DNA from 3 places in the Paraburkholderia sp. EG286B genome. Region 2 is predicted to be linked to each of the others. Evidence: riboswitches for the same ligand, from Rfam matches in the RefSeq annotation. Region 2 holds a riboswitch; each other region holds the start of a gene.
The links. Region 2 has a riboswitch for cobalamin ahead of cobW (cobalamin biosynthesis protein CobW). Riboswitches for the same ligand answer to the same signal wherever they lie in the genome.
Positions count from the first base shown of each region.

Region 1: another riboswitch for cobalamin. It lies ahead of AB4Y42_RS15350 (CbtB-domain containing protein); the one in region 2 lies ahead of cobW (cobalamin biosynthesis protein CobW).
Region 3: another riboswitch for cobalamin. It lies ahead of AB4Y42_RS30805 (TonB-dependent receptor); the one in region 2 lies ahead of cobW (cobalamin biosynthesis protein CobW).

Region 1 is NZ_JBFRCF010000006.1:261,590-271,623, reverse strand. Features, by position in the region: gene astD (succinylglutamate-semialdehyde dehydrogenase) at 1-509, opposite strand, end outside; gene astA (arginine N-succinyltransferase) at 512-1,546, opposite strand; gene aruF (arginine/ornithine succinyltransferase subunit alpha) at 1,543-2,622, opposite strand; gene AB4Y42_RS15380 (aspartate aminotransferase family protein) at 2,665-3,882, opposite strand; gene AB4Y42_RS15375 (GlxA family transcriptional regulator) at 4,112-5,206, opposite strand; gene AB4Y42_RS15370 (ABC transporter ATP-binding protein) at 5,240-6,028, opposite strand; gene AB4Y42_RS15365 (ABC transporter permease) at 6,060-6,773, opposite strand; gene AB4Y42_RS15360 (ABC transporter permease) at 6,787-7,476, opposite strand; gene AB4Y42_RS15355 (CbtA family protein) at 7,794-8,546, opposite strand; gene AB4Y42_RS15350 (CbtB-domain containing protein) at 8,560-8,778, opposite strand; cobalamin riboswitch at 8,818-8,963, opposite strand; gene AB4Y42_RS15345 (histidine phosphatase family protein) at 9,008-9,637, shown strand; gene AB4Y42_RS15340 (AbrB/MazE/SpoVT family DNA-binding domain-containing protein) at 9,766-10,034, shown strand, end outside.
Region 2 is NZ_JBFRCF010000009.1:263,651-273,684, forward strand. Features, by position in the region: gene AB4Y42_RS21395 (VWA domain-containing protein) at 1-308, opposite strand, end outside; gene AB4Y42_RS21400 (ATP-binding protein) at 230-1,267, opposite strand; gene cobN (cobaltochelatase subunit CobN) at 1,264-5,058, opposite strand; gene cobW (cobalamin biosynthesis protein CobW) at 5,086-6,177, opposite strand; cobalamin riboswitch at 6,391-6,661, opposite strand; gene AB4Y42_RS21415 (cobalamin biosynthesis protein) at 6,804-7,295, shown strand; gene cobO (cob(I)yrinic acid a,c-diamide adenosyltransferase) at 7,295-7,897, shown strand; gene AB4Y42_RS21425 (cobyrinate a,c-diamide synthase) at 7,902-9,212, shown strand; gene bluB (5,6-dimethylbenzimidazole synthase) at 9,196-9,888, shown strand; gene AB4Y42_RS21435 (VOC family protein) at 9,896-10,034, opposite strand, start outside.
Region 3 is NZ_JBFRCF010000017.1:81,978-92,011, forward strand. Features, by position in the region: gene AB4Y42_RS30800 (glutamine cyclotransferase) at 1-427, shown strand, start outside; gene AB4Y42_RS30805 (TonB-dependent receptor) at 476-2,407, opposite strand; cobalamin riboswitch at 2,512-2,694, opposite strand; cobalamin riboswitch at 2,785-2,919, shown strand; gene AB4Y42_RS30810 (porin) at 3,166-4,260, shown strand; partial or broken gene AB4Y42_RS30815 (autotransporter-associated beta strand repeat-containing protein) at 4,321-4,861, opposite strand; gene AB4Y42_RS30820 (hypothetical protein) at 4,837-5,022, opposite strand; gene AB4Y42_RS30825 (MFS transporter) at 5,182-6,765, opposite strand; gene AB4Y42_RS30830 (DUF305 domain-containing protein) at 7,083-7,478, shown strand; gene AB4Y42_RS30835 (YncE family protein) at 7,511-8,986, shown strand; gene AB4Y42_RS30840 (hypothetical protein) at 9,150-9,542, shown strand; gene AB4Y42_RS30845 (CHAD domain-containing protein) at 9,558-10,034, opposite strand, start outside.

The DNA.
Region 1 (10,034 bases), on a different contig from region 2:
GGCTTGAACACGACCGCGTTGCCCGCGATCAGCGCCGGCACAATATGGCCGTTGGGCAAATGGCCCGGAAAGTTGTACGGACCGAACACGGCGACGACGCCATGCGGGCGATGGCGCAGCACCGCCACGCCGTCGGCCATCGGCGCACGCTTCTCGCCGGTGCGCTCGCCGTAAGCGGTGATCGAAATCGCGACCTTCGCGGCCATCGACGCCGCTTCGGTGCGCGCTTCCCAGAGCGGCTTGCCGGTCTCGCGGCCAATCGCCTGGGCGAGCGTTTCCTTCTTTTCGGTAACGAGCGCGGCGAAGCGCTGCACGATCTCGCAGCGCGCTTCGAGCGGCGTTTGCGCCCACGCGGCGAACGCGCGGCGCGCGGCGTTCACGGCGCGCTCGACCTCTTCGGCGCTCGCGGCGTTGCCGCTCCACACGGTCTCGCCCGTGCCGGGGTTGCGCGAAGCGAACGCGGGGCCCGAGGCCGCGCACCATTGCCCATCGATGTAAAGCTCGTTCATGGTCATCCCTGTTTTTGCTTTGCTGCCGGGCCGAGCACGCGCACCGGCTCGCCCGCCGCGACGTTCAGCGCCGCCGCTTCCGTGGCGCTCAGCGTGAACACGCCGTCGTGCACGACGCCCGGCGCGAAACCCACGCGAAAATCGCCGAGCGACGTATTGGATACGAGGGAGCGCACGCCCTCTTCGGCATGCGCCTCGCCGATCTCGACCGGCACGACCACGCTGTCGCGCACCGTGCGCAAATCGCCGATATGGCATTCGAGCACCGGGCCCGCGTCGAAGATATCGACGTGATTCTCGTAGCGCAGCCCCTCGGCTTCGAGCATGCGGCGTGCGGGAATCGTGTCTGCATGCGTGAGGCCCACGCAAGCCTGCGCTTCCTCGGGCAGCAGTTCGACGTACACCGGGTAACGCGGCATCAGCTCCGCGAGGAACGACTTGCGCCCGTGCGAGCTGAGGTAGTCGGCAGCGTTGAAATCGATTTGATAGAAGTGCGAGCCGACCGCGCGCCAGAACGGCGACGTGCCTTGCGCGTCGAAATGGCCGCGCAATTCCGCGCACAGGCGCTCGGGGAAGCGCTCGCGAAACTGCGCGATGAACATGAAGCGCGAACGCGACAGCAGGCTGCCCACCCCGCCCGTCCGATAGCGCGGCGAAAGAAAGAGCGAGCACACCTCGGCGTAGCCCGTGAGATCGTGCGAGATATTGAGCGCGCGCATGCGCGTCCAGATGCCGAGCTCCTGGCTTGCGTGCACCACGGTGCTCACGCGGTAGTTGTAGAACGGCTGCTCCAGGCCCACGGCCGTTTCGATGCCACAAACGCCCGCCACGTCGCCCGTGGCCGTGTCTTCCATCACGAAGAAGTAGCCCGCTTCGCGTGGCGCGGCCTCGCCTGCGAGCGTGCGCCGCGCGCGCTCGATGCGCGCCTTGAGCGCCTCGCGGTCGGGCTTGAAGGTGGTGAGGCCGGGGCCCGTTTCCTGGGCGAGCGCGACGAGCGCGTCCACGTCGCCCGTTTGCACGACGCGTACCACGATCATTGTGCGTCTCCCATATAAGCGTCCTCTGTTTGCGGGGTGGCGCGATACAGCGGCGCACAGCGCACCGGCTCGCCGTCCTGCACGCCGAGCGCGGCGCGCGCGCTCGCGTCGAGCGGCGCGATGATGCCGGCGCCCTTCTCGCTTTCGGGCAGCGTCGCGAGCACGCAGCGGAACTCGCCCGCGTGCTGGCTCGCGACCAGATACGCCGCGCCCTCTCGATTCGTTGCGAGCGCAACTTCACGCACCGTGCGCGTCTCGCTTCCAGCGACGGAAGCCGTGCGATCGACCTGCGCGGTGAGCACCGGACCCGCATCGAAAATATCGACGTAGCGGTCGGGCTCGAAGCCCTCTTCCAGATGAATTTCGTAAGCGAGCAAGGCGCTCGGATCGGGCTCGCCGAGCACGCGCTGCGCGGGCTCCGGCAGCAGCGGCACGTAGAGCGGATAAGCCGGCATCACCTCGGCGATGAAGGTACGGCTGCGTCCGCCCGACGCCAGTTCGATGTCCTTGAAGTCGCGCCCGAAGAATTTGCGCCCGACGGCCTCCCAGAACGGCGACACGCCCTTGTCGTCGGTCACGCCGAGCAACAGCGTGAACACTTCAGGCGTGAAGCGCCGGCGGTTCATCGCGACGTACATCATGCGTGCGCGCGACATGAGATGCGCGGCCGCGTCGCCGCGCAGCGACGGCTCGATGTAGAAGCCTGCGAGGCGGCTCTTGCCCGTGAGTTCGTGCGACATCGTCAGCGCGTGAATCTTGCGGTTCACGTGCAGCTCGCGCGACGCGTGAATCAGCGCGTCGTTGCGAAACGCGTAGAACGGCTCGGCGTAGCCGGCCGCCGCCACGATGCTCGAGGTGCCGACGAGCCGCCCCGTGGCGGAATCTTCGAGCACGAACAGATAGAACTCCTCACCGGGGAAGTCCACGTCCGCGCGAAACGAATCTTCGGAAAGCGCGATGCGCGCTTCCAGCGCCGCGCGGTCGTGCGGCAGCGAATGCAGCACCGGCTGCGCGGTGCGCGCCATGTGGGCGATCGCGTCGAGATCGGAAAGCCTGGCGGGGCGAACGAATAGCATCGTCGATCCTGTGTGTGCGCTGGGTTGCGGCTGGGTTGCGATTTAGCGTGCGCCGATCACGTCTGCGCAGGCCTGCTCGAAGCGCGCAAAGCCTTCGTCGAGGTCCGCTTCGGGAATGATGAGCGAGGGCGCGAAGCGCAGCACATCCGGCCCGGCAATCAGCATCATCACGCCGCGATTCGCGGCCGCCCCGTTGAAGTCCTTGGCGCGGCCCGCAAAGCGCGCGTTCAGTTCGGCGCCGATCAACAGCCCCTTGCCGCGCACTTCCTTGAACATGTCGAAGCGCTCGTTGAGCTTCGCGAGCTTGCCGCGAATCGCTTCGCCGCGCGCACGCACGCCAGCCAGCAGCGCCGGATCGCTCACGAGCTCGACCACCTTGCCCGCCAGAGCGGCGCCCAGCGGATTGCCGCCATAGGTCGTGCCATGCACGCCCACCTTGAAGTGCGCGGCAATCGCTTCGGTCGTGAGCATCGCGCCGATCGGGAAGCCGTTGCCGAGCGCCTTGGCGGTCGTGAGGATGTCGGGCGTGACGCCCGTATCTTCGTAGGCGTAGAAGTGGCCCGTGCGGCCCACGCCCGTTTGCACTTCGTCGAAAATCAGCAGCGCGCCGTGCGCGTCGCACGCTTCGCGCAGCGCGCGCAGGAACGCGGGATCGGCGGGAATCACCCCGCCCTCGCCCTGCACCGGCTCGACGATCACGGCGCAGGTCTGCGCGCCGATGGCGCGCTTCGCCGCTTCGATGTCGTTGTACGGCAGATGCGTGATGCCGCCCGGCACGGGGCCAAAGCCCTCCGAATACTTGGGCTGGCCGCCCACGCTCACGGTGAAGAACGTGCGGCCGTGGAACGACTGCGTGAACGAGACGATCTCGAACTTGTCGGCGCCGTGCCGATCGAACGCCACGCGGCGCGCGAGCTTGAGCGCCGCCTCATTGGCCTCCGCACCCGAGTTCGCGAAGAACGCGCGATCGGCGAACGTGAGCGCTTCGAGCTGGCGCGCGAGGCGCAGCACCGGCTCGTTGGTGTAGCCGTTGCCGATGTGCCAGAGCTTGCTGCCCTGCTCCTGCAGCACGCGCAGCAGCTCCGGATGCGCATGGCCCAACGACGTCACGGCGATGCCGCAGGCGAAGTCGATGTAATCGCGGCCCTCGGTGTCCCACACGCGCGAGCCGACACCGCGATCCGGCACGAACGGCGCGGGCGAGAAACACGGCACCATCACTTCGTCGAAGGTCTTGCGGCTCACAGTCTGGTCGTTCATGGCGATTCCTCTTTTACTCAGTGCGTGTCGAATTCGGGGTCGGTGTGCGTTGGGGCCGTGCCCTTTCGCTCAGGTGGCGTTGCATGGGACGGGACTAAGCGCTCCGGCGCCAAGCCCGTCGACACCTGTGCAGTGTAGGCAAGCTGCGCGCAAACGTCTTGCGCAGGCGCGACGCGTTTTTTCGTACGGAACCTGCAAGGTCCGGGCGCTTGCTGCGCCGCGGCCAGCTTCACTGCACTTCCGGCGGCTCGACGAGCGCGCCCGCGCGCGGTTCGGCGGCGGCCCCGCCGTGCTGGCGCTCGATCCAGTTGCGGCGGTCCTCGCGCGGCGTCACGCCGAAGCGCTCGCGGTACGCATTCGAAAAATGCGCCGCCGACGAAAACCCGCACGCGAGACTGATCTGCACCACCGACTTGCTGGTGCGCTGCAATTGCGAGCGCGCCTTGGCAAGGCGCAGGCCCAGGTAATACTTCGACGGCATCGCGCCGAGGTACTGGCGAAACAGCCGCTCGAGCTGCCGCCGCGACACGCCCACGAGATTCGCGATCTCGTCGGTCGTGAGCGGGTCCTCGATATTCGCCTCCATCAGCTTGAGCGCGTCGTTCAGGCGCGGGTGCCGCTCGCCGGGCGCGGTCACGAATGGAATGCGCTGGCGCTCGTCGCCGCTGCGCAGCGTGCTGGCGCCCAGCGCGTCGGCAATGCGCTCGGCGAGTTCCGGGCCATGGTCGCGGCCGATCATCGCGAGCATGAAGTCGAGTGTGGCCTGGCCGCCCGAGCAGGTCGCGCGGTCGCGGTCGATTTCATAGATGTGCTGCGTGACGATGGTGCGCTCGAACTGCTCGGCGAACTGCTGGAAGGTTTCCCAGTTTGCGGCCACGCGGTAGCCCTGCAACTGCCCCGCCATCGCGAGCCACCAGATGCCGTGGTGAATGCCCGTGACGAGCGGCGTGCGCTGCCCCACGCGCGCGAGACTCGCGAGAAAGAGCCGGTAGTCGGCGAACTGCTGGTAGCGCTCGGTCACGACGATCAGCCAGTCGGCTGAAACGGCGTCGCCGAACGCGCAGTCGGCGGGCCACTGCGCGCCACCCGCGAGCGGCACGGGGCGGCCGTTCCACGAGCACATCTGCCAGCGGTACAGCGCGCGGCCGTCGATCTCGTTGGCGAGATTGAGCGCGTCGACGATCGGGCCCACGCCCGACATCGAAACGGGCGGCAGCGCGACGATCGCCACCTGGGTCGTGCGGCTGGCGCGCGCGAGCGGCACCTGGCCCCCGGGCGCGGCGGCCGGAACTGAAGCGGAAGGAAGAGCGGCGGAACGGACCATCGGCAAGACGCGGCGCGAGACTGAACGCGCCGCTTACTTGAGACTGCCGGAGAGGAACTGACGCAAGCGATCGCTCTTCGGCGCGCCGAGCACATCGGCGGGCGAGCCCTCTTCCTCCGTGCGCCCCTGGTGCAGGAACATCACATGATTCGAGACGTTGCGCGCAAAGCCCATTTCGTGGGTGACGACGATCATCGTGCGGCCCTCTTCGGCCAGCTTTTGCATCACCTTGAGCACTTCGCCCACGAGTTCGGGGTCGAGCGCCGAAGTCGGTTCGTCGAACAGCATCACGTCGGGATGCATCGCGAGCGCGCGCGCAATCGCCACGCGCTGCTGCTGGCCGCCCGAAAGATGCGACGGATATTGCTTCTCCACGCGGGGCGCGAGGCCCACTTTCTCCAGATACTGCCGCGCGCGGTCCTCGGCTTCCTTGCGCGGCACGCCGAGCACGTGGATAGGCGCTTCCATCACGTTCTCGAGCACGTTCATGTGCGACCAGAGATTGAAGTGCTGGAACACCATCGCGAGCTTGGTGCGGATGCGCTGCAACTGCTTGTGGTCGGCCACATCCAGGTCGCCGTTGCGGCCCGCCTTCGTGCGCACGGCCTCGCCGTCCACGACGATCTCGCCGGCGTTCGGCTTCTCGAGGAAATTGATGCAGCGCAGGAAGGTGCTCTTGCCCGAACCGCTCGCGCCGATGATGCTGATCACGTCGCCCTTCTTCGCGTCGAGCGAGACGCCCTTGAGCACCTCGTTGTCGCCGTAGCGCTTGTGGATGTCGCGCGCGACGAGCTTGCTATCTGAGGATTGCGTCTGAGCCAAGATGGTCTCCAGTTTCCGGTGTTCCAGTGAATCAGCGGGTGCGCACGGCGAGATGGCCGAGCCAGCGTTTTTCGGCGCGGCGGAACGCGGCCACCAGCACGAACGATACCGCACAGTAGATCAGCGCCGCGAGGCCGAACGACTCGAACGAGCGGTAGGTGACCGAGTTGGCGTCGCGCGCGACCTTGAGAATGTCGGGCACCGTCGCGGTGAAGGCCACCGTGGTCGCGTGCAGCATCAGGATCACTTCGTTACTGTACAGCGGCAGTGCGCGGCGCAGCGCCGAAGGCAGGATCACGCGCCAGTACATCGTGAACGGGCTCATGCCGTAGGCGCGCGCCGCTTCCACTTCGCCGTGCGAGGTCGCGCGGATCGCGCCCGCGAAAATCTCCGTCGTGTACGCACAGGTGTTGAGCGCGAACGCGAGCACCGCGCAGTTCAGGCCGCTGCGGAAGAACGCGTCGAGCAGCGGCTCCGAACGGATGAACGCGAGACTGTACACGCCCGTGTAGATGAGCAGCAACTGCACGTAGAGCGGCGTGCCGCGAAACACGTAGGTGTAGAAACGCACCGGCAGCGAGAGCCAGCGGCGGCTCGAGACGCGCGCCACGGCGAGCGGCACCGCGCACACGAAGCCGAAGGCGACGGAGATCACGAGCAGCCACAGCGTCATCGCGAGGCCCGAGACATGCTCGCCGTCCCAGTAAAGGAACGCGCGGCCGAATTGCTGGATGATTTCGTTCATGACGGCCTTTTCCTCACAGTTGCGCGTGACGCACGCCCACCGAATAGCGGCGTTCGAGCCAGACGAGCGCGAAGTTCGAGAGCGTGGTGATCGCGAGATAGATGAGCGCCGCGATCACGAGGAAGAAGAACAGGTTGAAGGTGCTGCGGCCCGCGTCCTGGGCGGCCTTCACGACATCGGCGAGACCGATGATCGAGACGAGCGCCGTCGCCTTGACGAGCACCTGCCAGTTGTTGCCGATGCCGGGCAGCGCGAACCGCATCATCTGCGGAAAGAGGATGCGGGCGAACACGCGCGCCCCGCTCATGCCGTAGGCGTGGCCCGCTTCGAGCTGGCCGCGCGGCACCGCGAGAAACGCGCCGCGAAAGGTTTCGGTGAAGTACGCGCCATAAATGAAGCCGAGCGTGACGACGCCGGCCACGAACGGATCGATATCGATCTGCGCCATGCCGAGCGCGTCGGTGGCCTCGTTCACGCCGATCTGGATGCTGTAGAAGAGCAGCAGCATCAGCACGAGGTCGGGCACCGAGCGGATCAGCGTCGTGTAGGCGGTCGCCACGGCCGCGAGCGGCCGGTTGAACGAGAGCTTGGCTGCCGCGCCCGCCAGGCCGAGCAGGACAGCCACGCCGAGCGAGAGGAGCGAAAGTTCGATGGTCTGGATCGTGCCGGCGAGCAGCACCGGGCCAAAGCCGTAAAGGATCACGCGCGTCTCCGGAACAAAGTTGTTTTGTCGTTTCGGGCGGCCTCGCGCGGCACGTGGGCGCCGCCGAAACCGATGAACTGGCGCGGATCGTCTCAGTGCAAAATGGATTGCTCAAACTAGCGCGGCGCGGATATTGCAGTGCAGCATTGCCGCGCGACGCGTCGGCGCGTGCGGATCAGGCCCGCACAGCCGCGGGCGCGATGCTTTTGAAAGGCGGAAAAAAATGCCCCGGCACGCGAGGCGCGCGGGGCATTTACGCAAGTTTGGGGTCGCTTTTTCGATAGGCGCGCGGCGTGCGCGCCGCGACCCGGCGGAGCTTACGCGGCGCGCGTTTGCGTGCCGCGTGCGCTGCCCGCACGGGCGTTCGCGCCGAGCAGCTGTTCGGCGAGCGCGCCGAACAGCAGGCCGATCGTGGTCCAGAGAATGAGCTGCATGCCGATCGACACCGTGCGGAACTTCCACAGCAGCACGGCCGGGAACGCGGCGGGCACCTCGTTGATCGTCGGCAGCGCGAGCTGGACCGCGCCGATCACGACGACGAACAGCACGAGCGCCACGATCGAAGCGTTCCAGACGCCCAGACGCGGCACGAACGCGGCGCGCACCTTGAGCGATAACACCGACACGGCGATCGAGATCGCGATCATCAGGAAGAAGAGCCCGGTTCGATAGCCGATCGTCTCCGGGTCGCCGACCGAGGGCGGATTCGACGGATACTTGATGTTCGGCACCATGTAGATCGCGACGAACGCCGCGAGCGCGAGCCAGGCCGAGAGCGCGCGCGGCGAAAGACGCCCCGCGCGGCCATTCGCATACGCGAAGACGAGCGCAAAGAGCCCGCCGATCGACGCGCCATAGACCATCACGCCCGTGAAGAGACCGAAGCTCGCCTGGGTCTCGCGGCTGACGATTTCGGGCTCGGGCGCTTCGCCCTTCGCGGCGTCCGCTTTCTCCTCGAAGGAAATCGCCTGATCGACCTGGGGCTCGCCCGCGATCTTCGCGAAGCCGAACGTGAGGAGTCCCGCGGCGATGCCTGCGAGCATGCCGCGTACCAGCAACTTGCCAACCATGTTCAGCTCCCGGTCAGTGGCAGGGGAAGCCGAGCAGATGGCGGCCGTCGTGAACGAACTCGTGGACGTACATGCCCGGGAAGATCGCGGTGGCGCCCTGCTCGGCGCCCACGAAGTACAGGGCCAGCAGCAGCATGAGGCCGCCGAAGATCGCCCAGGGCAGGATCTCCCGCAGCGGAATGGGCGCCGGCGCGGCCGGTGCGTGCTGCAAGGGGAATGTGGTTTCGGACATGCTGACTTCTCCTGGGGTTACGCGCCCCGCTAGTCGTTGAAAGAGTGGTTCACGACGCGCAGGTCTGACTTCCGTTGCTTCGATGTTTTCGACGGCAACCAGTTACAGTGGCGCGACCGCGCCGGACTTGCACCGGCTTCCGCGTGTCGTGGAGCCTGTATTCTACGCGCTGCGGCGGCTGGCCGCGGCTCGAATGTCAGCCACAGAGTGGCGAAGCAAAAGGAGAAGCATGTCGACGACAGTCTGGCTGGTGAGCCATGCGGCCAATGCCGCGCTGCGCTCGGGCACGTTCCCGCACGAGCCTGACGTGCCTGTAGCGGGCGGTGACGCCGAAGCAGCGCTCGACGCGCGCGCACTCGAGGCGCTCGCCGCCTGGCGCGAGCGCTGGCACGTGCGGCTGGCCGGCGGTCATCGCCATGGCGAGGCGCCGTGCGCGCTCACGAGTCCCGCAGCGATCGCGCGCGCGAGCGCACGCGCGGCAGGCTTCGCGGGGGCAACGCCAGCTGACGCGCTCGCCGAAGCCGCCTTCGGCGCGTGGCAAGGCCGGCGCCTGACGGATCTCGCGCGGGAAGCGCCCGAAGCCCTTGCGGCCTGGACGCGCGATCCAGGCTTCAGGCCGCCAGACGGCGGCGACTCGTTCGACGATGTCCGCGCGCGCGTCGGCGCCTGGCTCGATGCGCTGCCCGAATCGGGACACACCCTGATCGCCTTCACGCACGCGAGCGTGATCCGGGCGGCGATTCTTCACGCGCTGGGCGCGCCGTCGTCGGGTTTTCGCTCGATCGAAATCGCGCCGCTTGCCGTGACGGCGCTGCGCCGCTCGGAGCACGGCTGGGTATGGCTCGCAGCGATGGACTGAGACAGGGACGGCATTCCTTGATCTGCGTCCATGCGCCGCGAAACTACACGTATCAACGCGTTGACACACACCTATCCGAGGCCTAGCATCGGGACTGTATCAACCACGTAGATACACCGCGATCAGGTATGGACATCAAGCTCAACACGTTATTGGCCAGGCGGCTGATTCAGTACGAGGACGAAATGGCGATACAAACCCTGAAGCGTTGGGGAAACAGCCTTGCGGTGCGCATTCCGGCCAGCCTTGCCAGCAAGCTGGCGTTGGCAGAGGGACAGGAAGTCGAGGTGGAAGTCGAAGATGGGTCGCTCACGGTTCGCCCGCATACGGCGATCCGGCGCTTCTCGCGCGAGCGCTATTTGCAGCAGTTGCGCGAGAGGAAGCTCGAGCCGCACCC
Region 2 (10,034 bases):
AGCATCGAGGCCGAGCAGTCCAGCACGAAGCAATGGAGCGCGCCGGAGCCGGTCTTGCGTCTGGCGTAGCGGAAATGTTGCGCCTGCAACGACCCGGCGCGCTTGGCCGCGAGCGTGGGCGGCCAGGCGATGCGCTCGCCGCGCTTCGCGACTTGCGCGGGACCGCGCCCCGGGCCTTCTCGCCGTCGAGCGCCGCCCTGTGCCGAGGCGGCGGCCTGTGCCCGACGGGTCAGCGTTTTTTTGCGGGCAGCGGGACCACGCCCTTCACGGCCTTCGCCGCGACGGGCTCGGGCGGCATCTCGCCCCAATCGGCATCCGACGTTGTTTCGGTGTGCTTGTCTTCGCGCCTGGAAGCGGAGGGCGGCTGCTGCGGCTCGGGGGAAGACGGCGCATCGGAACGCCGCGGCATGGCGTGCCGGCGATGCGCGAGCACGCAATCGGCAACCTCGTCGACGTGTTCCGGGCTCACCGCTTGCGCCCCTTCGAACGCCGCGAGCGCACGCGCCGCACGCAGCATCACGAGGTCGGCGCGCAAGCCGTCGACGGCGGCCTCGATGCAACGCTGCGCCGCGCACTCGTGGACGGCATCGCTCCAGTCGAGCTTGCCGAGCGCAGCGCGGGCCGCCGCGAGACGCTGTGCGAGCGCGCGCTTTTCGGTCTCGCGCGCCGCACAGAACGCCTGCGGATCGGCGTCGAACGCGAGGCGCGCCTTGACGATGCGTTGCCGTTCAGCGACGTCATAAGGCGTGCCGAGTTCGACCATCAAGCCGAAGCGATCGAGCAATTGCGGACGCAACTCGCCCTCTTCGGGATTCATCGTGCCGACCAGCACGAAGTGCGCGTCGTGCGTGTGCGACACGCCATCGCGCTCCACGGTGTTCACACCGCTCGCCGCCGCGTCGAGCAGCACGTCGACGAGCGCATCGGGCAGCAGGTTCACTTCGTCCACGTAGAGCACACCGCCGTGCGCGCGCGCGAGCAGCCCTGGCGCGAAGCGCACCGCGCTCTCGCGCAACGCCGCTTCGAGGTCGAGCGTGCCGATCAGCTTGTCCTCGCTCGCGCCGAGCGGCAGCGTGACGAACGCGCCTTCCGGCAGGAGGGCCGCGAGCGCCCGCGCGGCCGTGGATTTCGCGGTGCCGCGCGGCCCGCTCACCAGCACGCCGCCGATCGCGGGGTCGATGGCCGCGAGCAGCAGTGCGCGCTGCAACGGCGCCTGGCCGACCAGCGCGGTAAAGGGAAACGCGGGACGCGTGGCCGCAGCGCTCATGGTCCTGATCCTTCCAGATGCTGCCCGGCTTCGAGCAGACGGTGTTCGAGTTGTGCGCGATGCTCGCCCGGCTCCTGCCAGAGACCGCGCTGGATCGCTTCGAGCAGGCGCTCGCACACGGCATGCATTGCGTGCGGATTGTGGCGCTGCATGAATTCGCGCGTGTCGTCGTCGTGCACGTAGGCGTTCGCGACGAGCGCGTACTGATGATCGCCCACCACGCGCGTGGTCGCGTCATAGCCGAACAGGTAATCCACGGTCGCCGCCATTTCCGCCGCGCCCTTGTAGCCGTGACGCTTCACGCCGTCGATCCACTTCGGGTTCACCACGCGCGAGCGGATCACGCGCGCGATCTCTTCGTGCAGCGGACGAATCCGCGGCGCAGCGGGATTGCTGTGGTCCGCGTGATAGAGCGCGGGCTGCGCCTGCGAAAAATGCCGCGCCGCCGCGGCCATGCCGCCCTGGAACTGGTAATAGTCGTTCGAGTCGAGCAGGTCGTGTTCGCGGTTGTCCTGGTTCTGCAGGACCACGTCGAGCGACGCGAGACGCGCGCGGAACGCCTCGCTCGCCTCATCGCCCGCGCTCTTTTGCGCGTAGGCGTAGCCGCCCCACGCCTGATACGCGTTCGCGAGATCGGCGTCGGTCTGCCACTGGCGATGGTCGATCATCGACTGCAAGCCCGCGCCGTACGCGCCGGGGCGCGCGCTGAACACGCGCCAGCCCGCGCGGCGGCGCGCCTCGTCGGCGGCCATGCCGTTCGCGACCAGCGCATCGCGCTCGCGCAGCACGCGTGCGCGCAGCGGGTTCTGGTGCTCCGGCTCGTCGAGATCGGCCACTGCCTGCACGGCGGCGTCGAACAAATGCATGACGTTGGGAAACGCGTCGCGGAAGAAGCCCGATACGCGCAGCGTCACGTCGATGCGCGGCCGGTCCAGCGCCTCGACCGGCATGATTTCGAAGTCGGTCACGCGCTGGCTGCCGGCAGCCCACTTCGGCCGTACGCCGATCAGCGCGAACGCCTGGGCGATGTCGTCGCCGCCGGTGCGCATCGTCGCCGTGCCCCAGACCGAAAGCCCCACGGCGCGCGGGTAGTCGCCGTGCTCCTGCAAATGCCGCTCGATGAGCTGATGCGCCGATTTCATGCCGAGCGCCCACGCCGCCTGGGTCGGAATGGCGCGCGTATCGACGGAATAGAAGTTGCGGCCCGTGGGCAGCACGTCGGGACGGCCTCGCGAGGGCGAACCGCTCGGGCCCGGCGGCACGAAGCGGCCTTCGAAGCCACGGCGCAGCTGGCGCAACTCTTCGGGGCCGCAGGCGTCGAGGCGCGGCAGCACGTCGTCGCGCAGGCGCGCGAGCACCCGGGCCGCGTGCGGCAGCGATGCAGGCTCCGCATCGCTTCGTTCGCCTGAGCAAATGTCTTCGATCAGCGTGGCCGCCAGCATTTCGAGGCGTTCGCGCGTGTCGCCGGCATGACGCCATGGCGTATCGCTCACGACAGCGAGTTGCGGCGGACGCGGGCCCTGCCACGGCGCAGCCCAATCGACCGTAGCCGGATCGACGAGGTGATCGATACGCAGGTCGCGCGCGAGCGCGTCGATCAGGCCCGCGTTTGCGCCCTGCCCGTCGCCGCATGCGTAGCGCCCGAGCGCGAGCAGCGTGTCGCGCCGCTGCTGGCCTTGCGGCGATTCGCCGAACGTATGCAGGCCGTCGCGAATCTGCGCTTCCTTCAGCTCGCAGAGGTAAGCGTCGGCGCGCGTGAGCAATTCGTCTTCGCCCGCCTGATCCTGCGGCGCGGAAACGCTCAATTCCTCGTGCAGCCGATGCTCGATGATCGTCGCGAGGATGGTCTTGCGCAGCAGCTTGGCGCGGCGCGGGTCCACCATCAATGCTTCGTAATACTCATCGACCTGACGTTCGAGGTCTTGCAGCGGCCCGTAGTTCTCGGCACGCGTGAGCGGTGGCATCAGGTGGTCGATGATCACGGCCTGGGCGCGGCGCTTGGCCTGGCTGCCCTCGCCCGGATCGTTGACGATGAACGGGTACAGATGCGGCAGCGGCCCGAGCGCCATGTCGGGCCAGCAGGTGTCGGCGAGCGCCACGCTCTTGCCGGGCAGCCACTCCAGGTTGCCGTGCTTGCCCACGTGCGCGATGGCGTCGATGCCGAAGGTCTCGCGCAGCCAGAAGTAAAACGCGAGATACGCGTGCGGCGGCACGAGTTCGGCGTCGTGGTAGTTCGCGTAGGTGTCGTCGCCGCGCGAGCGCGACGGCTGGATACCCACGAACACCTGGCCACAGCGCCAGCCCGCAATCATGAAGCGGCCGCGGCGCACCGTGGGGTCATCCTCCGGCACGCCCCAGCGCGCGATCAGCGTGTTTTGCGCCTCGACGGGCAACTGCGAGAAGCGCGCGCGGTAGTCGTCGAGAGAAAGACTTTGCCATGCGGGGCGCAGCGCGCGCGTGTCCGGATCGTTCGTCACGCCCTGCGTGAGGATGCGCATGAGCGCGTCGCCGTCTGCGGGCAGATCGGCCACGCGATAGCCTTCGTCGCGCAGCATGCGCAGGATGCCGACCACCGAGGCCGGCGTGTCGAGCCCCACGCCGTTGCCGATGCGCCCTTCGCTCATCGGATAGTTCGCGAGCACGAGCGCGAGCTTCTTCTCTGCATTCGGCAGGCTGCGCAGACGGCACCACCGGCGCGCCAGTTCGGCGACGAAAGCCACGCGTTCGGCGTCGGGCTGATAGCGCACGACATCGACCTGCGTCTCCTTGCAGTGGTACGCAAGGCCCTTGAAGCTGATCGCACGCGTAATCACGCGGCCGTCCACTTCGGGCAGTGCGATATGCATGGCGATGTCGCGAGAATTCAGGCCGTGATTGTCCTTCACCCAGTCTTCGCGATTGCCGCCGCTCAGGATCACCTGGAGCACAGGCGCGTCGCCGGCGAGCGCGATCGGTTCGGGGTCATCGAGCGATGAAGCCGCGAATGCCGTGGTATTCAGCACGAGCGAGACGTCGTGTTCGGCCGCCAGTTGGTCGAGCACGTCGCGGCTCAAGGCGTCCTTGAGCGACGTGATCGCAAGCGGCAGCGGGTTCAGGCCGCGCGCGAGCAGCGCGGCGATCAAGGCATCGAAAGCGGCGGTGTTCGCCGCCTGCAGATGCGCCTTGTAAAACAGCAGCGCGACGACCGGCGCGCCGGGTTGCCAGCGCGCGCGCCATTCGTCGATGGTCGCGACATCGCGCTGCGGGCAATAGAGTGCGGCGGCCGGCAGCGCGACGGGCGGCGCGGGCTCGCTGCCCCAGTCGAACGCGCGCCACGCGAGCGCACGCAGGAACGATTCGGCGTTGGCCGCGCCGCCTTCGCGCAGATAACGCCACAGCAAGCGGCAAAACTCGGGCTCGGCGCGGCTCTTGGCGATGAGATTGGGGTCTTCCTGCAAGTCGCCCGAAAACATCGCGAGCAGTTGTCCGCGACGCCCGGCGAGCGAGACGACCTGCTCGATCCCATAAGGCCAGTACGTTTCGCCGCCCAGATGATCGACCACCACCACGCGCGCGTGCTGCAAGACGTCTTCGACGTAGAAGTCCACCGACGCGGGCTGGCGCAGATACGTGACGTTCGCGAGCCGCACGCCCGGAAAACCGGCGGGCAGACGCGGCACCACGCTCGCCAGCAGCGCGAGCGTGGTGTCCGCCGAACTGAGCACGACGATCTCGGCGGGCTGCTGGTCGATCCGGATAACGCCTTGCGTGTCGTCGACGAAACCGCCCGGCGTGGTGCGCAGCAAATGCATGGAACAGCCTCGTCTAGCTCGGCGCGATCACTTCGCGGCCGCGGTCTGCAGGTTCGCCAATGCGGTATCGAAGGCCGCTTGCAGCGTCGCGCCATCGAGGTCTTCGCCGATCAGCACGAAACGGCTCGCGAGCGGCTGTGCCGCGCTTTCCTGCGCGTTCCAGCGGCGGTCGAAATAGCTGTCGAAGCGACGGCCCACGCCTTGAATCACGAGGCGCATGGGCGCGCCCGGCAACGCGGCAAAGCCCTTCACGCGATAGATCGTGTGCGCATCGACGAGTTGTTGCAGCGCCTCGATCACGCTTTCGCGCGAAGCGGCAGCGCCTGACACCACGACCGAATCGAACTCGTCATGGTGATGATCGGGATCGTCGGCGGAACCGTGATGGTCGTGCCGCAGATGAATGCTCTCCTCGGAGGCCGCCTCGAGCCCGAGCAGCGTATGCAGATCGAGCTTGCCGTGCTGCGCGCGCACGATCTTCACCTGCGGCGGCAGTTCTTCGCGCAGTTCGGCGATGAGCGCGTCCTGGTCCGCAACGTCCAGCAGATCGGTCTTGTTGAGAATGACGAGGTCGGCCGCCGAAAGCTGGTCTTCGAACAGCTCATGCAGCGGCGACTCGTGATCGAGGTTCGGGTCGGCGCGGCGCTGCGCGTCCACGGCCTGCGGATTTTCGGCGAACTGGCCGCTCGCGGCGGCGGGGCCGTCCACCATGGTCACGACCGCATCGACGGTGAACGCGTTGCGGATCGACGGCCAGTTGAACGCCTGCACGAGCGGCTTGGGCAGCGCGAGACCCGAGGTTTCGATCAGCACGTGATCGACATCGCCGCGGCGTTCGAGCAGTTTCTCCATCACGGGAAAGAACTCTTCCTGCACGGTGCAGCAAAGGCAGCCGTTTGCGAGTTCGTAGAGCTGGCCTTCGGTTTCGTTGCCGTCTTCGTCGCAGCCGATGCCGCAGCCACGCAGGATTTCGCCGTCGATGCCGAGTTCGCCGAATTCGTTGACGATGACCGCGACGCGCAGGCCGCCCGCGTGCTGAAGAATGTGACGCAGCAGCGTGGTTTTACCGCTGCCGAGAAAGCCCGTCACGATCGTGACCGGAATCTTGCGCATTTGCATGAAGTGCTCCTTCGGCGCCAGGCCGTATCGAGGGGCATGGTGCGTCGCGCCTGCCGTTCGTGCGGGTGCCGTGTTGCGCACACGCGCGTATCCATGGAGACGCTGTCACGCGCAACGATGCAACAACCTGCAGGGGACGAACGACCAGAAACGCACCCGGGCCTCGCCCGGCTGACGCATGAAAATCACGGACCCGGCACCGCATCCCCGCAGCGCGAATCCCACGTATCTGGCCGGTATCCGGACTGACGAAACACCGCTTCGCCTTCCCGCGCGAGCGGCCTTGCGGCCGGCTTGCACAGTGGCGTGGACTGCGTAAAGCATGGAAGCGGTTTGCGGCATTCGTGCGAACGCCGCGCTCGTTGTACCGTTGCGGGTGCAGTTCAGGTTGGCCATGCCCGAGGCGGGATGGCTCCCTGATTCCCGTTTAACTGCGCGTGCATTATGAATCGCGCGCGCGAGCACCAGAGTGCGTGCGAGTGTAGGCGCGGGGGGCCTGCGCGTCAAGGAAGGCGTGGGAAGCCGCAAAAGCGTGTGCTATCGTAGCGCGCATCCGGCGCCTGCTGGAACGCGACGCTTTTGCTCGTTTTGCCTCTGCGGTCACGCCTTCGATCGACGCTCTCGCCGTGAATCCTGCCGAACATCGCGCCTCGCGCGCAGCCTCATTCGAAGCCACGCCGGAGCCCGCGCAGCGCGTGCCGCCGCTTGCGCTCGGCATCGGCTGCCGGCGCGGCGTGACGCTCGCGCAGGTCGAAGCCGCAGTGCGCGCCGCGCTCGGCGCGTGGCCGCTCGACGGCGTAACGGCCGTGGCGACGCTCGACGCCAAAGCCGGCGAACCCGCCTTGCAAGCGTTTTGCGCGGCACACGCGCTGCCGCTGCAGACGTACACGCGGGAGCAGCTCGCCGCGACGCCGACACTGGCGCCGCCCTCCGCCGCCGCGCAGGCGCAGTTCGGTGTGGACGGCGTGTGCGAGCCCTGCGCGCGTCTCGCGGCGGGCGGCGCTCCGCTCGTGCGCGGCAAGCTGGCGCTCGACGGCGTGACGGTCGCAATCGCAGGCATTCTGCAAGATCACGAAAACGCGGACGCGAAAACGCCGCCACCAACCCACTCCCGATGATGAAAACCGATCCCGAATCGCACCAACGCATGACGCAACGCCGCCGCGAAGGCCACGAGAAGAAGCAGGCCGCCGCGACGCACGAAAAGGGCCTGTTGATCGTCAACACCGGCAACGGCAAGGGCAAGAGCACGGCCGCGTTCGGCATGGCCGTGCGCATGCTCGGCCACGGCATGAAGCTAGGCGTCGTGCAGTTCATCAAGGGCGCACTGCACACGGCCGAACGCGATTTCCTCGGCAGTGTTGCGCACTGCGAGTTCGTGACGATGGGCGACGGCTACACCTGGAACACGCAGAATCGCGACGGAGACATCGCCACCGCGCGCAAGGGCTGGGACGAAGCGAAGCGCATGATCGAGAGCGGCGAGTACGCCATGGTGATCCTCGACGAACTCAACACGGTGCTCAAATACGAGTACCTGCCGCTCGACGAAGTGCTCGGTGTGATCGCCTCGCGCGCGCCGCACGTGCACGTGGTCGTGACGGGTCGCCATGCGCCCGACGCCCTGATCGAAGCGGCCGACCTCGTCACGGAAATGCGCCTCGTGAAGCATCCGTATCGCGAGCAAGGCGTGAAAGCGCAAAAGGGCGTGGAGTTTTGAGCGCATGAGCGCAACGGTTGCCTGCCCCGCGCTCTTCATCAGCGCGCCCGCTTCGGGCCAGGGCAAGACCACGTTCACGGCCGGCCTCGCACGGCTGCACCGGCGCGCGGGCCGGCGCGTGCGCGTCTTCAAGACCGGGCCGGATTTTCTCGACCCGATGATCCTCGCACGCGCGAGCGGCGCGCCCGTGCTCTCGCTCGACCTGTGGATGGTGGGTAAAGAAGCGTGCCGCGCCCTGCTCGCACAGGCCGCGCGCGAAGCCGACCTGATCCTCATCGAAGGCGTCATGGGCCTGTTCGACGGCACGCCGAGCAGCGCCGATCTCGCGACTGAGTTTGGCGTGCCGGTGGCCGCCATCGTCAGCGCGAAGTCGATGGCGCAGACCTTCGGCGCGATCGCGTTCGGTCTCGCGCGCTTTCGGCCGGAGGTGCCGTTTCATGGCGTGCTGGCGAACCGAGTGGGCTCGCCGCGCCACGCGCAGATGCTGCAGGAAGCATTGCCCGCCGACGTGCGCTGGCTCGGGCACATCGCGAGCGAAGCGACGATGGCGCTGCCCGATCGTCATCTCGGCCTGCATCAGGCCGCGGAGATCGACGACCTCGACGCGCGCATCGAACGCGCCGCCGACGCGCTCGCGCAAACCGCGCTCGCCGAATTGCCGTCGGCAGTGGCGTTCGCCGATCCTTCGCACGACGAAGCGATGACGCGGCGGCTCGAAGGCCGTCATATCGCCATTGCGCGCGACGCCGCGTTCTCGTTTCTCTATCCGGCGAACATGGCGTTGCTCGAATCGCTGGGTGCGAGCGTGAGTTACTTCTCGCCGCTCGCGAACGAGCCCGCGCCCGCCGGCGCCGATGCGGTCTTTCTGCCGGGCGGCTATCCCGAGCTACATGCTTCGACGCTCGCGCACAACACGCGGAGCGCGAATTCGTTGCGCGCGCATGTATCCGCAGGCAAACCGCTCGTCGCCGAATGCGGCGGCATGCTCTATCTGCTCGATGCGTTGACCGACGTGGAAGGCACGCGCACGCCGATGCTCGGCCTGCTTCCGGGCGAGGCGGTCATGCAAAAGCGCTTCGCGGCGCTCGGCATGCAGCAGCTCGACGGCGCGCATGGCGAGCTACGCGGCCATACGTTTCACTATTCGCGTGTTTCCACACCGCTCGCACCCGCGCTCACGGCACGCCACGCTCAAACTGGCGCGCCCGGCGAGGCGCTGTATCGGCACGGCTCGATCGCGGCCACCTATATGCACGTTTACTGGCCCTCCAACCCGGCTTTCGCGGCCGCACTCTTCCATGGCACAGCCCTTTGACGAAGCCGAACGCGCGGCGGTCTACCGCGCGATCTACGAGCGCCGCGACATGCGGCACTTCGCACCGGGCCCGATCGACCCCGCGACGCTCGCGCGTCTGCTCGACGCCGCGCATCACGCGCCGAGCGTGGGCTTCATGCAGCCGTGGCGCATCATGCGCATCACGGACCATGCGTTGCGCGAACAGCTGCATGCGACGGTCGAGCGCGAACGCATCGCGACCGCCGATGCGCTGGGCAAACGGCGCGACGAGTTCATGAAGCTCAAGGTGGAGGGCATGCGCGATTGCGCCGAGGTGCTCGTGGTCGCGCTGATGGATCGCCGCGAAGCCCACGTCTTCGGCCGCCGCACGCTGCCCGAGATGGACCTCGCTTCCGTGGCGTGCGCGATCCAGAACATGTGGCTCGCGGCGCGCGCCGAAGGCCTCGGCATGGGCTGGGTGTCGATCTTCGACGTCGACGAGGTACGCGCCCTGCTCGCCATGCCCCCCGGCGCCAAGCCGGTGGCGATACTGTGCGTGGGTCAGGTCGACGCGTTCTACCCGCAGCCGATGCTAGAAATGGAGAAATGGGCCGAACGCAAGCCGCTTGGCGAATGCGTGTTCGAAAACCGCTGGCCGCATGACGAGCCGGCCAGCGTGGCCGAAGCGGCGCCGGACGCAACGCCCGGCGCCTGACGCCCGCTCACGCCTCGCGCGCGTAGCAGACGGCCTCGACGTTGTTGCCGTCGGGATCGATCAGGAATGCTGCGTAATAGTCGGGGCTGTAATCGGCACGCACGCCGGGCTCGCCATTGTCTTTCGCGCCTGCGCGCAGGCCCGCT
Region 3 (10,034 bases), on a different contig from region 2:
CGAGGACCGCATCCACAAGATCGACCCTGAAACGGGCCGCGTGCTTGCCACGATTCCCGCGCCTGGAGGCGGCGGCGACTCGGGACTCGCGTGGGCAGACGGCACGCTCTGGGTCGGGGTGTATCGCGAGCGCAAGATCCATCAGGTCGATCCGCAGACGGGCGCGATCCTGCGCACGCTCGAATCGAGCCGCTTCGTCACGGGCGTGACGTGGGTGGACGGTGAACTGTGGCACGGCACCTGGGAAGGCGACGAGAGCGACTTGCGGCGCATCGATCCGGGCACGGGCGAAGTGCTGGAACAGCTCGACATGCCGCCGGGCACCGCCGTTTCGGGGCTGGAGTCCGATGGCGACGAGCAGTTTTTCTGCGGCGGCGGCAACAGCGGGAAGATTCGCGCGGTGCGGCGGCCGAAGCGCGAGGGCTAGGCGAGCGGGCGCGCGAAACGCTTGAACGCACCCGCTCGCACGCAACGCTCAGAACGTATAGGTCACCTTGCCAAACGCCGTGCGCCCCAGCGTGTTGTACCCGTATGCAGTCACGTACTGCCGGTTGAACACGTTCGCCAGCGTGGCCGAAAGCGCGAGATGCGCATTGACCTTGTACGACGCGCGCAGGCTCACCGTGGTCCACGAAGGCAGGTAGATCGTGTTGAGCTGGTCGTCGAACGTCGAGCCGTTATACAGCAGCGAAACGCCGGTACTGAGCGCGTGGAGCTGGAACTCGTCCCACGTGTGATCGACGCTCAGGCTCGCCGTCTGGCGCGGGCGGCGATTGAGCCAGGTCTGGTCGGTCACGTCCTGCGGATTCAGGATCCCCACCGTGAGGCTCACTGGCGTGGACTTGCCGAGCGTGCCCTTGTACGAGAGGTCGAGCCCCTGAATGTGCGCGCGGCCCACGTTCACGGGCAGGAAGGTCTGCGAGTTGTACGTGATGAGGTCGTGCACGCGCGTGTCGTACACGGCCGCCGTGAACGTGCCGATCGACGTGGTGGCGTCGAGCGCGGCTTCGATCGAATCGCTGCGTTCGGGCAGCAGGTTGGGATTCGAGTAGCCCGGATAGTAGAGGTCGTTGAAGGTCGGCAGGCGGAACGCGTTGCCGTACGAAACGCGCGCGGTGTAGACCGGCGTGATCGCCCACGACAGTGCGACGTTGCCCGTATTCACCGATTGCCCCTGCACGATCTCATGCCGCCCCGCCAGAAACAGCGTGACGGGTCCGAGCGTGGTGGACTGATGCATCGACACGGCCGAATCGTTGCGCGCGGGCAGGCCGCCCGGCACATCCACGGGCAGGAACGCCATCTCGCGCGTGTAGTCGTAGGCGAGCTTGGTCTCTCCGTCGAGCGGCATGCCGAAGAGCGTGTGGCCTCTTTCCTGATGCGTGATCGACGTGGAGGTGGAAAAGCGCGTCGAGTCGATCTCGTCGGTCGGGATCGCCGGGTCGTTCGAATAGAGGAACTGACGGTCCGTCGCGTAGCCCACCGACTGGTCGAACTGCGTGGTCGGCGTGATGTCGAGGTGGAACGCGAGGCCGGTCGTGAGCTGGTTGTCGCGCTGGCGGTCGTTGCCCCCCGCGTTGTCGTACGAGAGATCGGAGCGGTGGTAGAGCGCGAAGGTCGAGATCGACCAGTTGTCGTGCGCGTAGCCAAGGCGCGCGTCCAGGTTCTGCGCGTGGTATGGATTGCGGCCGTCTTCGTGGCCGTAGGCCCCGGGCTGCGTCGCGTCGATGCCCGCTGTGTTGTAGTCGTGCAGGCCCAGCGAGTAGGTGAGGCCGCTCAGTGCGGAAAGCGGCCCGGTCGAGCCGATCGTGCCCGAGGTGCGCACCTGCGTGTCGAAGGTCTTGTTCGAGCCGCCGCCGAACGAGACGGTGGTCTGGTTCGGCTGGTTCGACGCATGACGCGTGAAGAGCTGCACGACGCCGCCCACGGCATCCGCGCCGAACGAGGCGGCTGCGGGGCCCGAGATCACTTCGACGCGGTCGAACGAGGCGGTCGCCAGATCGGCCCATTCGGCCGTGCCCGTGGTGACGGAGCCAATGCGTATGCCGTCGATGAACACGGCCACCTGGTCGGCCGACGACCCGCGGATGCTCACCCCCGTGTACGACCCCGGCCCGCCGGTCTGCGAGACGGTGACGCCGGGCAGCGTGGCGAGCGCCTGCGCGATGCTGGGGTCGGCGGGGGAGACGCGGTCGAGGTCCTCGCGCGTGAGCACCTGGGTGCTTGCGTAGCGCTGGTCGAACGATTGCGGCAGATGCTGCGCGTCGCCCACGACGAGGATATTGGGCAGCGTGGTGCCGTCGCCGGCTTGCTGCTGTGTCTGGGTCGGCGATGCGTCGGCGGCCTGCGCGGTTTGCCACGCACAGGCGAGCGCGGCGGAAGTCAATACGAATTGGCGAAACTTCATGATGCGGTGGCTGGAAACAGCTCCTGAAAAACGGGCTGTCCGTGCAACGGGCGATCGCCGCGTGGGCGGTGCTTTTGCGCATTGGGGATCCCCGCCCGCTGCGGCTGCTGGACTCGGCTGATGGCAGGTCTCCTGGCTCGCGGGTCGACGTCCGTTGCCGGCCTTCCCGGTTTCCCAGTGGCACGCTCTGGCATGGACTCGCCGCTAACAGTTGCGGGGGCAGCCGCAGTCTTGCACTGCGTTCCCTTTTGATCCCGTCGCCGGGAACCATCAGCGCGCAAGGGTAATGGCCGCGCATTCGCCGCGTCAACCTTTGACGTGTGTCGTGTGGCGAAAACACCCGGTTTGGCCGCTCCCGCAACTTACGCTATCCTTGCAGCTGTTTTTCGCGCGTAGGCGCTGCACGAGCGAAACGCAGCAGGGAAGCCGGTGAGAATCCGGCGCGGTCGCGCCACTGTGACTGGCTGTCAATCGAGCCAGAAGTCAGACCCCGCTACGTTTATTTCACGACTCATTCCCGGGCGCGTAACCCAAGGAGCCGTCAATGCACACCCTCCCACCTTGGAAAAGCGGGCCAATCCGGCCACCACCACCGGCCCTGATGCGGCGTAGACCGCTCACGGGCCACCAGGCGTTCGCTGTTCAAAAGCACGCTGGATATTGACGGATTAACGACGACGTCGGGTCACCTCGCCGCAACAAGCGAGGGCTGACGGCGCTCGTCCATGCATTCTTTACTAGCACAAACAAGAAGACTCATGAACAAGCACATTCTGGCCGCCCTCGGCGGGGCGGCGTTGGCATTCACAGGCGCTGGCGCCTCGGCGCAGCAGGTCACGTTGTACGGTGAGATCGACGCTAGCGTCGACTATGTCAGCGACGTTGCGGGCCGCAGCCAGTATCGCGCAGGCTCGGGCCTGATCGACGGCAGTTTTTGGGGCCTGCAGGGCAGCGAGGATCTCGGCGGCGGCAACGCCGCGATCTTTCGCCTCGAGCGCGGTTTCTCGGTCACCTCCGGCGAAGCCTTCAACGACCATCCGTTCTATGTTGGTCTGCAATCCGAACGATTTGGCACGATCACGCTGGGCCGCCAGTACGACACGATGCACGACTACTTCGCCCCGTTCACGCTGACGGGTGGCGCGGCCGGCACGGCATTCGCGCATCCGTTCGACAACGACAACGCCAACAATTCCTGGCTCGCCTCGAATGCGGTGAAGTTCGCGAGCGCCACATACGGTGGTTTCAGCGCCGGCGCGATGTACGCGTTTTCGAACGCGGCGGGGCGCTTCGCGCAAAACCGCGCTTACGGCTTCGGCGCGCATTACGAGGGCGGCCCGTTCAGCGCCGGTGTGGCTTGGATGCACATCGACGGACGCGGCGCCTCTTCGGTGGGTGCGTACGACACGTCGGTGCTGCCGGGTGCGGGCCTCGTGCCGACCGAGGTCGCGGTGCAGCGCGAAGATACCATTGGCGCGGGCATGAGCTACGCGCTCGGCGACGTGACGCTCGGCGCGGCCTGGTCACGTTCCATTCATACGGGTGTGAGCGAGGCCGATGGCGGCGTGCCGCTCCCGTCGATCGCCTTCAGCAACTACGAAGTGAATGCGCTGTGGCAGGTGACGCCCGCGTTCTCGCTGGCGGGCATGTATGCCTATACGGGCGCGACCTCCGCACATTGGCATCAAGGTGCGCTGCAGGCCGACTATCAGCTGTCGAAACGCACGGACGTGTATACCGAGGCGGTCTATCAGCGCGCGTCGTCCGGTGCGTTTGCGATGATCAACACCTGCGACCCGTCGGGCGGCCGCAACCAGGTGCTCGTGGCGGCGGGCATCCGGCATCGCTTCTGATTCACACGCAAAACGGCCCCGAACCATCGCGATTCGGGGCCGCTTTGCTGAGTGACTACATCACGAAGCCGAGAGCTTCACCGAAACGCCGGTCGAAGAATAAACGGGCGTGGCCTTGAAACCATCCACCGTGACCGTTGCGAATTTCACCGATGCGCCGCTGCCGTCGATCACGTCGATCGAGTCGCCCGCTTTCGGCGTATAGCCGTTCACGAACTTCACATGCAGCGTGCCGCCCGCCACCGTGAGCTGGCCGCCCACGCGCAGGCGTCCGCCGCCGTTGCCGTCGATGTCGAGTTCGAGCGTCGTGCCGTTGAGCTGCGTGTACTTGCCCGCCACCGTCAACGGTGCGCTCGTCGCCACGGCCACGCCGCCGCCGGACCCAACGTACACGTCGCCGTTGCCGAAGGCCGTGGTCGACGCCGCCGCTCACCTGCGAGCCGCCCGTGTAGCTGTTGTTGCCCGCGAGCGTGAGTGTGCCGCTGCCCTGCAGCGTGAGCTTGCCCGAGCCGGCGATGTCGTTGCGCCAGGTGTCGGCGGCGTTGAAGCCACCCTGGGTCGCGTCCATGGCCACGATCACGTTGCCGCTGAACGCGCCATAATCGGTGCGTTGTCCACGAAGCCGGGGTCGGCAGGCGGCGCGGGAATGGCGGCAGTGGTGGCGGGATCGCTATTGCCGCCTCCGCAGGCGGTCAGCGCGGCAACGCTGGTAAGCACTGCCAGGTAGACCGGCAGTGCAATTCGACGGCGTGATGCGGGCATGCTGAGGGCTCCGTCGTCGTGATTGATGCTGTGTGATTATTTGTGACTGACGGCGGCGAATTATGCTTACCGTCGATTACTCCCTAATTACTAATTTATTACGCAGATGTTAAACGGTAGTGGAAATGAAGTACCGGTGAAATATTTTGCGTCGTTCATTTACGGCTGCGCCTCGAGATAACCGACCTGCACGGGCGGCACGAACCACGCGAGACACAGGCCGGCCAGCGCGGCCACGGCTGCGACGATGAGGCCCATGTGGATCGAGTCCACGAGCGCGCTGCGCGCCGAATTCATCATCGCATCGCCGGCATGGCCGGCGCTCACGAGACGGCTGATCAGCGCGGCCTGGTCGGCGCGGTCCACGAGCAGTTCGGGACTCGCAAACGACTTGAACCACTGCGTCGCCTGATACGAGTCGAGCGAGCGATTCACGCCCATGGTGTAAACATGCCCGAGCAGTGCGCCGGTCATCGCCGTGCCCAGCATGCCGCCGAACGTGCGCAGCGATTGCAGCATCGCCGTGGCGGCGCCGAGATGGTCGCGCGAGACGATCTGCTGCGAGCAGACCGTGAGGCTCGTGCCCACGAGGCCCAGCCCCAGGCCGCTCGCGCCCATGCACGCCATCCACACGAGATGCGGCTCGTTGCCTCGCAGCACGACCACCGCGAGGCTCGCGAAAGCGGACAACGCGAAGCCGACGTAGAGGATCGCGTTGGCGCGCCGGATGCGCGTGACCACGCGATTGTTCACGAAACTGCCGACCGTCGTGCCGAGCAGCAGCGGCGTGATCAGCATGCCCGAGGCGCGCGGCGACATCGCATAGCCGCCCTGGAACAGCAGCGGCACATAGAACACGAGCGAGAACAACGCAAACCCGCCCAGCACCGACATCGCGAAGAGCGGACCGAGCTTGCGGTCGAGCAGCATGTCCACGGGGATGATCGGATAGCCCATGCGTTTTTCCCAGAAGAAAAGCGTCAGCGAACAGACCACCACAATCACCGCGAGCACGATCGTCGAAGTCGTCCAGCCCTGCCTCGGCAAAAGCTCGATGGCGAGCTGCAGCGCGCCGAACGTGACGGCGACGACGCACGCGCCGAGCCAGTCGAGACGCAGCCGCGCGCCTTCGCGGGCATGGTGCAGATGCGGCAGGAAAGCATTCACGAAGAAGAGCGCTACCACGCCCACCGGCACGTTGACGAAGAAGACGAGGCGCCAGCTGCCGTGCTGTGTCAGCATGCCCCCGAGCGTTGGCCCGACCACGTTCGCCAGGCCAAACGCTGAGGAGACGAACACCAGCCAGCGCAGGCGCAGCCGCGGATCGGGGAACAGGTCGGCGACGGTCGCGAATACCGTCCCCATCATGATGCCGCCGCCGATGCCCTGCAGGCCGCGCGCGAGCACGAGAAACAGCATGTTGGTCGCGATCCCGCAGAGTACCGAGGCGAGGGTGAAGAGGAGGATCGCTGCGAGCATGAAGGGTTTACGGCCGAACAGATCGCCCAGACGCCCGAAGATCGGAATCGTGATGACCGACGCAAGCATGTAGGCCGTCGCGACCCATGCATAAAGCTCGAAGCCCTTGAGCTCCGCGACGATGCGGGGCAATGCGGTGCCGACGATGGTCTGGTCGAGCGCAATCAGCATCGAAACCGACGCGACGCCGAGCATCGCCAATACCGACTCGCGAAACGGCAACAGCTGCCGCGCTTGATCGTGAAGCCCAATGCTCGTGGCCATGTAGCGCTCCTCACCGCGGCGACGCGGCTAATCTGCTATGCGGTGCCCGGCAAAAGATCATTCGGTCGGGCCCGCGCGTGCGACCTTCATGCGCTGTGCAATGATGGTACGCCCGCTTACGCGAATGTCACGGGGCGAACGCGCTAGCAAGGAAGTTATTCCACCCGGCCCGCGCGAGGCTCGTGAGTCGGGAAGCGTTTGCCAACGTTTCGCGGTTCGTCGATCCGCACTTCAATTTCGCCAGGCATGGAGTAAATCGGCGAGTCCGTTGTTTGCCTTCACGTCGAACGGGATTCGACCGATACGGAGGGGACGTCATGAACGCTGCAATTCGACTCGTTTTGCGGGCAACGGTGAGCGGTGCGGCCGTGCTTTCCCTGGCCGGTCTATGCGCCGCGTCGTCGGGTGACGCGGGATCGTCTCGCGATAGTGAAGAAGGCTCGTTTCTCTCTGAAAACGACGCCGCCATGACGAAGATGATGGCGGGGATGGCGGCCAGGCCCACGGGCGACATCGACCGCGATTTCGTCGCAACAATGATTCCCCATCACCAGGGTGCCATCGATATGGCCATGGCGGAACTGCGGCATGGACACAACGAACAGTTACGCCGGATCGCCCAGGCGATCGTGGTCGAGCAACAGCAGGAGATCGTTGCCATGCGCCTCGCGGTGCATGACGCGAACCCGGCGCCGGCGCCGATGTCGCACTGACCCACTCGCATCAAAACGCAGGAGACAACGTCATGAAAACCAACGCCATGCTTGGCGCGGCCCTGACCGCCGTCGCGCTTGCCGCCGCCACGCTCGCCGAGGCGGGGCAGGTCCCCGGTTCGCTCGCGGCCGCCGATATTCCGGTGAGCCATCGGGACCGCGTTTATTCGTCTGATCAGTTTTCGAACACCGTGTCGATCATCGACCCCGCGGCCAATCGTCTGGTCGGTGTCATCCGCCTCGGTGAACCGACTCCGGCCAACTTCAGCCCGCTCTATCACGGTCAGTTGCTCGTGCACGGGATGGGCTTTTCTCCCGATCACCGCATGCTGGCCATTGTCTCCATCGGCTCGAACTCGGTGAGCTTCATCGATACGCAAACCAATGCGGTCAAGCACGTGACCTATGTGGGCCGCTCCCCGCACGAGGCCTTCTTCACACCCGACGGCAAGGAGGTGTGGGTGACCGTGCGCGGTGAGAATTACGTCGATGTGCTCGACGGCAAGACCTTCGAAGAGAAGACGCGCATTGTCGTGCCAGCCGGGCCGGGCATGCAGATCTTCTCGCCCGATGGAAAGTACGGGTATATCTGCTCGTCGTTCAACCCGGAAACCGATGTCGTTTCGGTAGCCGATCACAAGGTCGTGGCCCGCGTCACACAGGCGAGCCCGTTCTGCCCGAACATCGCGGCGACGCCGGATGGCCGGCAGGTCTGGTTCACGTTGAAGGATGTGGGCAAGACGCAGGTGTTCGACGCCCGCCCGCCGTTTGCGCTGCTGAAAACGCTCGATACGGGGCCGATCACCAATCATGTGAACATCGTGCAGAACGCCCACGGCATGTTTGCGTACGTGACAGTGGGCGGCCTGAACCAGATCAAGGTGTTCCGTACCGACGACTTCTCGCAGGTGGCGACCATTGCGGTTGGCAGCCTGCCGCACGGCATCTGGCCGTCGGGCGACGGCACGCGTGTCTACGTGGGCCTCGAAAACGGCGATGCGCTGACGGCAATCGACACGCTGACCAACCAGGTCGTCGCCACGGTGCCGGTCGGCCAGGCGCCGCAAGCCGTGGCGTACGTGCCGGACGCCGTGCCGGAAGGCGACGGTACGGCCAACACGCAGCCGCTCGGCGCGGCGGGCGAGGCAACACACGTCATGCTGGTTCCGGTGGGTGACGCCGCGGCCGATCGTGGCGCTGCGCCCACTTCGGTGGCGTTGTTCGATCAGGGATTGCTGCAGGTGCTGCAGGCTGCGGTGACGGGATTGCAGGCGGGCCAGCCGTATTTCCTCGGACTTTCGGACCACGCCGACGGCAGTGGCCGCATCGACGTCCTCGCGAGCTTCAAGGCCAACCCGGCCGGCTCCGCGATCGTCAACACGCTGGGGCAGATTCGACAGGTCGTCGTGCCCGGCACGCCGGGCGTGTCCGATCACCGACGATATCTCGTGATCGCGCCGAGCGTGGGCGGCGCGCCCGGACCGGCAGTGCAGGTGCAGGCCTTGTGAAGATCCCAGGAATCGTCTTCTTCATTTCGAATTCCTTAGTAAGGACTTACGGCTCGCGGGCGACACTGTTTGTTTGCCGACGTACGGAAGCGCCCCACGCTTGACGCCTGCTTCTGCGGGACGCTAACTGACGGTGATCGGTACCCGAAAGCGAGGTGACGCAATGAGCGCTTCCCGCAATCTGGCTAACAGCCAGCTTACCGTCCTGCTCCTGATCCTTCTGGTGCATGGCACGGCCAATGCCGCCGGCGATCGCGCGGCGCCCACCGCCTCACCTGGTTTCGAACCGAGCGAGCTTTCGACGGACTGCGTCGACCGGGAATATCGCGGGAAAAATGCCAGACTGGGACTCGACTACATCGACCTGATCAACAACTGCGGCGCATCGGTCATCATCACGTGGCAGTCGTTCAACAACGGCGCGCCGCAAACGGAAGGCGGGGGAATGGGGCAATCGGAATGCATACCGCCCGGCGGTTCCATCACCACCGCGTCGCGCGAGCGGCTCGGCACGGCGAGTGAGAACCTGCCCGTTAGCGTCGTGACCTGCCAGTGATGGCAGCTTGCTGGTTCAGTCGGTAATGGCTCTCACCCTTCGCGAGGCCACGTCGATTCGCTGGTACTTCATGGCTTCCAGCCACTGCAATGACTTCTCGACGATGTCGGCAGGCACCTCGTCGAATGTCGTGTTGCGGATCAGGGTCTCGCTCGCGGCAATGTCGTTGAACTCCCCTAGCGTCTTTTGCACGGACGTCAGCTCCTTGATGGTGCGCTCGTGCCCGCCTTTGATCACGGGTTGAAAAAACTCGAGCAGATAGCGCAGCTTTTTACCGGCCTTGCGCACGTCATGAAGACTCTCCTCGTGGCCGGCCTCGCTTCGCGCGGCGCGTCTGCTGCGCTTTCGAAGCGTGCGCTGCGCCATGCGGACTCGCCGCCTGGCAAACGCGCGGATCGGCAGATCATCGCAACTCGACTGCAGCGTGGTTTGCGCGCGCAGCACGGCGTCGTTCAGAAATGCCTCGACGGCGTCGCTCTTGATCATGGCCTG